Regions from separate parts of the Staphylococcus sp. NRL 16/872 genome, predicted to be linked through region 2. Evidence: a T-box and tRNA genes for the amino acid it is inferred to sense, from the RefSeq annotation. Region 2 holds a T-box; the other holds one or more tRNA genes.
What was found. The T-box of region 2 lies ahead of alaS (alanine--tRNA ligase). A T-box ahead of a tRNA ligase gene usually reads a tRNA of that ligase, here a tRNA-Ala.
Positions count from the first base shown of each region.

Region 1: it encodes a tRNA-Ala, which carries the amino acid that the T-box ahead of alaS (alanine--tRNA ligase) is inferred to sense. The anticodon was not compared.

Region 1 covers NZ_CP119327.1:2,318,035-2,320,522, reverse strand. The annotation lists rRNA gene rrf (5S ribosomal RNA) at 64-178, shown strand; tRNA gene MT340_RS11520 (tRNA-Val) at 188-263, shown strand; tRNA gene MT340_RS11515 (tRNA-Thr) at 277-352, shown strand; tRNA gene MT340_RS11510 (tRNA-Lys) at 358-430, shown strand; tRNA gene MT340_RS11505 (tRNA-Gly) at 454-528, shown strand; tRNA gene MT340_RS11500 (tRNA-Leu) at 536-624, shown strand; tRNA gene MT340_RS11495 (tRNA-Arg) at 638-714, shown strand; tRNA gene MT340_RS11490 (tRNA-Pro) at 746-819, shown strand; tRNA gene MT340_RS11485 (tRNA-Ala) at 835-910, shown strand; rRNA gene MT340_RS11480 (16S ribosomal RNA) at 1,035-2,488, shown strand, end outside.
Region 2 covers NZ_CP119327.1:1,264,426-1,266,913, reverse strand. The annotation lists gene alaS (alanine--tRNA ligase) at 1-1,295, opposite strand, end outside; T-box leader at 1,363-1,560, opposite strand; gene recD2 (SF1B family DNA helicase RecD2) at 1,588-2,488, opposite strand, start outside.

The DNA.
Region 1 (2,488 bases), 1.1 Mb from region 2:
AGTGTAAAATTAACTATTGAAAGTTGAAATAATCGATAGTATAATTGATTGAGTAAGTTGTTGTCTGGTGACAATGGCAAGGAGGTCACACCTGTTCCCATGCCGAACACAGAAGTTAAGCTCCTTAGCGCCGATGGTAGTTGGATTTACGTTCCGCTAGAGTAGGACGTTGCCAGGCTTACAAATTGGAGAATTAGCTCAGTTGGGAGAGCATCTGCCTTACAAGCAGAGGGTCGGCGGTTCGAACCCGTCATTCTCCACCATTTTAACTAAATAGCCGGCCTAGCTCAATTGGTAGAGCAACTGACTTGTAATCAGTAGGTTGGGGGTTCAAGTCCTCTGGCCGGCACCATCTTTGAGCCATTAGCTCAGTTGGTAGAGCATCTGACTTTTAATCAGAGGGTCAGAGGTTCGAATCCTCTATGGCTCATACGATTATTTTAATAGCCACATGCGGAAGTAGTTCAGTGGTAGAACACCACCTTGCCAAGGTGGGGGTCGCGGGTTCGAATCCCGTCTTCCGCTCCATTATTTTGCCGGGGTGGCGGAACTGGCAGACGCACAGGACTTAAAATCCTGCGGTGAGAGATCACCGTACCGGTTCGATTCCGGTCCTCGGCACCATCTTTTAAATATAGCGCCCGTAGCTCAACTGGATAGAGCGTTTGACTACGGATCAAGAGGTTATGGGTTCGACTCCTATCGGGCGCGCCATTTAAAATTTCAAACCTTATTTAATTACATACGGGAAGTAGCTCAGCTTGGTAGAGCACTTGGTTTGGGACCAAGGGGTCGCAGGTTCGAATCCTGTCTTCCCGACTTCTTAAATAATATGGGGGCTTAGCTCAGCTGGGAGAGCGCCTGCTTTGCACGCAGGAGGTCAGCGGTTCGATCCCGCTAGTCTCCACCATTTATAAAATTTCTGAAATGAACATTGAAAACTGAATGACAATATGTCAACGTTAATTCCAATAAATGTAACTGTAAGTTACAAACACTATTTAGTATTATGAGCTAATCAAACATCATAAATTTTTATGGAGAGTTTGATCCTGGCTCAGGATGAACGCTGGCGGCGTGCCTAATACATGCAAGTCGAGCGAACAGACGAGGAGCTTGCTCCTCTGACGTTAGCGGCGGACGGGTGAGTAACACGTGGGTAACCTACCTATAAGACTGGGATAACTTCGGGAAACCGGAGCTAATACCGGATAATATTTTGAACCGCATGGTTCAATAGTGAAAGATGGCTCTGCTATCACTTATAGATGGACCCGCGCCGTATTAGCTAGTTGGTAAGGTAACGGCTTACCAAGGCGACGATACGTAGCCGACCTGAGAGGGTGATCGGCCACACTGGAACTGAGACACGGTCCAGACTCCTACGGGAGGCAGCAGTAGGGAATCTTCCGCAATGGGCGAAAGCCTGACGGAGCAACGCCGCGTGAGTGATGAAGGTCTTCGGATCGTAAAACTCTGTTATTAGGGAAGAACATACGTGTAAGTAACTGTGCACGTCTTGACGGTACCTAATCAGAAAGCCACGGCTAACTACGTGCCAGCAGCCGCGGTAATACGTAGGTGGCAAGCGTTATCCGGAATTATTGGGCGTAAAGCGCGCGTAGGCGGTTTTTTAAGTCTGATGTGAAAGCCCACGGCTCAACCGTGGAGGGTCATTGGAAACTGGAAAACTTGAGTGCAGAAGAGGAAAGTGGAATTCCATGTGTAGCGGTGAAATGCGCAGAGATATGGAGGAACACCAGTGGCGAAGGCGACTTTCTGGTCTGTAACTGACGCTGATGTGCGAAAGCGTGGGGATCAAACAGGATTAGATACCCTGGTAGTCCACGCCGTAAACGATGAGTGCTAAGTGTTAGGGGGTTTCCGCCCCTTAGTGCTGCAGCTAACGCATTAAGCACTCCGCCTGGGGAGTACGACCGCAAGGTTGAAACTCAAAGGAATTGACGGGGACCCGCACAAGCGGTGGAGCATGTGGTTTAATTCGAAGCAACGCGAAGAACCTTACCAAATCTTGACATCCTTTGACCACTCTAGAGATAGAGTTTTCCCCTTCGGGGGACAAAGTGACAGGTGGTGCATGGTTGTCGTCAGCTCGTGTCGTGAGATGTTGGGTTAAGTCCCGCAACGAGCGCAACCCTTAAGCTTAGTTGCCATCATTTAGTTGGGCACTCTAAGTTGACTGCCGGTGACAAACCGGAGGAAGGTGGGGATGACGTCAAATCATCATGCCCCTTATGATTTGGGCTACACACGTGCTACAATGGACAATACAAAGGGTAGCGAAACCGCGAGGTCAAGCAAATCCCATAAAGTTGTTCTCAGTTCGGATTGTAGTCTGCAACTCGACTACATGAAGCTGGAATCGCTAGTAATCGTAGATCAGCATGCTACGGTGAATACGTTCCCGGGTCTTGTACACACCGCCCGTCACACCACGAGAGTTTGTAACACCCGAAGCCGGTGGAGT
Region 2 (2,488 bases):
GCACGAGTACGTTGTTGTTGCATTTCTTCTTCGAACGTCGCCATATCAACGCTAATGCCTTCTTGACTTGATAATTCTTCAGTTAATTCAATTGGGAAACCATAAGTGTCATAAAGTTTGAATGCATCAGAACCATTAATTTCATTTGTAGATGCTTTCGCTTTATCAATTAATTGATTTAAAATAGCTAAGCCTTCTTGTAAAGTCTCGTGGAAACGTTCTTCTTCTGATTTCACTACACGTTTAATGAATGTAGCTTTCTCCTTAACATTTGGATAATAAGGTTCCATAATGTCAGCCACGATATCTACTAGTTTATACATGAATGGTTCGTTAATTCCAAGAGTTTGGCTAAATCTTACTGCACGACGTAATAAACGACGTAACACATAGCCTCGTCCTTCGTTTGATGGTAATGCGCCATCAGAAATCGCAAATGCAATTGTTCTAATGTGATCAGCAATTACCTTAAATGCCACATCTTGTTCAGGTACTTCTAAATATTTTTTGCCTGAAACATTTTCAACTTCATGAATGATAGGCATAAATAAATCTGTTTCATAGTTAGTACGAACATTTTGTGAGATTGAAGCCATACGTTCTAATCCCATACCAGTATCAATATTTTTATTTGGTAGTGGAGTATACGTATTATCTTTATTATGGTTAAACTCACTGAATACTAGGTTCCATACTTCTAAATAGCGTTCGTTTTCTCCGCCTGGATACATTTCTTCAGCAGGATCATCTTGACCATATTCTTCACCACGATCATAGAAGATTTCAGTATTCGGACCTGAAGGACCTTCACCAATATCCCAGAAGTTACCTTCAATTCTAATAATGCGACTTTCTTCAAGACCAACTTCTTCATTCCATAAACGGTAAGCTTCTGTATCTTCTGGATGAATCGTTACATATAATTTTTCCGGTTCCATACCCATCCATTTGTCACTAGTTAAGAATTCCCATGCAAATTCAATTGCTTCTTTTTTAAAATAATCCCCAATAGAGAAGTTTCCTAACATTTCAAAAAATGTATGGTGTCTAGCAGTAAAACCAACATTTTCAATATCGTTAGTTCTAATTGCTTTTTGAGAGTTAACAATTCTAGGTTTTCTAGGTGTTTCACGACCATCGAAATATTTTTTTAGTGTTGCTACACCTGAGTTAATCCATAATAAAGAGTCATCATCAATTGGTACTAATGGCGCAGAAGGCTCAACCATATGCTCTTTTTCAACAAAGAAATCAATATACATTTGACGAATGTCACTTGCTTTTAAATTTTTCATTTATTCCACTCCTAAACATTCTTTATTTTTGAAAATTAAAGAAAAACAAAAAAACGCCCATCCTCAATCAAGGGACGAACGTTTTCGCGGTACCACCCTAGTTATAAACACAATGACTGTATCACAATACTATCTTTGTTTATCACTTAATTACATTATGAAACTACCATGAAGTAGCGTTCAACAATCAACCTTGCACTTTTCACCAGCCAGTGCATCTCTAAAAGTGTTTAAATTGCCTACTCATCTTCATGCGAATTTAAATTTATTTTAAGTATTTTTCAGTTAAATGTCAACGTTCGACAAAGTCATATGGCGAAACGTCACCCATATTAATCATTGGATTAATTTGATAAATCGTTGCTTCACTTAACACAATTCGGTCCTGAACATCATGTGCACTTTCTTCGGCTTCTTCATTTAAACCATAACCCTCAGTCTCACCATTCTTACCTTGCGTAGAGGTATCTTCAGAAGGCGTATCAACTTCAAAGTAAGCAAGAATCAGTTCGCGAAGTTGTGTTTGACGCGTTTGTCCTTGTGTATTTAAGCCAATTTCAAATGCTTTTGGATCACCTAATAAAACGAGTGATTGCTTAGCTCGAGTAAGCCCAGTATATAGTATTGGACGTTGTAACATTCTAAAATATTGTTTAACTATCGGCATGATGACAATCGGAAATTCTGAGCCCTGTGATTTATGAATCGATGTACAATAAGCATGCGTTAATTCTAATAAATCTTGACGAGTGAACGTGATTTCATTGCCTTCAAAATCCACGACAAGTACATCTTTATTGAGCGCATTTTCCTTTGCCCAGAAAATGCCGACAATTACGCCAATATCGCCATTAAAAATATTATCATTAGGTCTATTTACTAATTGGAGTACTTTATCTCCTTTTCGGAAGTTAATATCTCCAAATTCAATTTCTCTAACATCATCTTTTTTAGGATTTAAAATGTCTTGCAATACCTGGTTAAGTCGTTTGATTCCAGCGCTCCCTTTGTACATCGGTGCTAACACTTGAATGTCGCTCATATCATAACCTTTTTTCACTGCACTTGAAACGACCTTTTCAACTACATCGGGGATTTGATCAACGTTACAGTTAATAAAACTTCTATCATGATAACGTTTTGTAATATCGATTGGTTCACCATGTTTCATACGATGTGCCAAATCAATAATA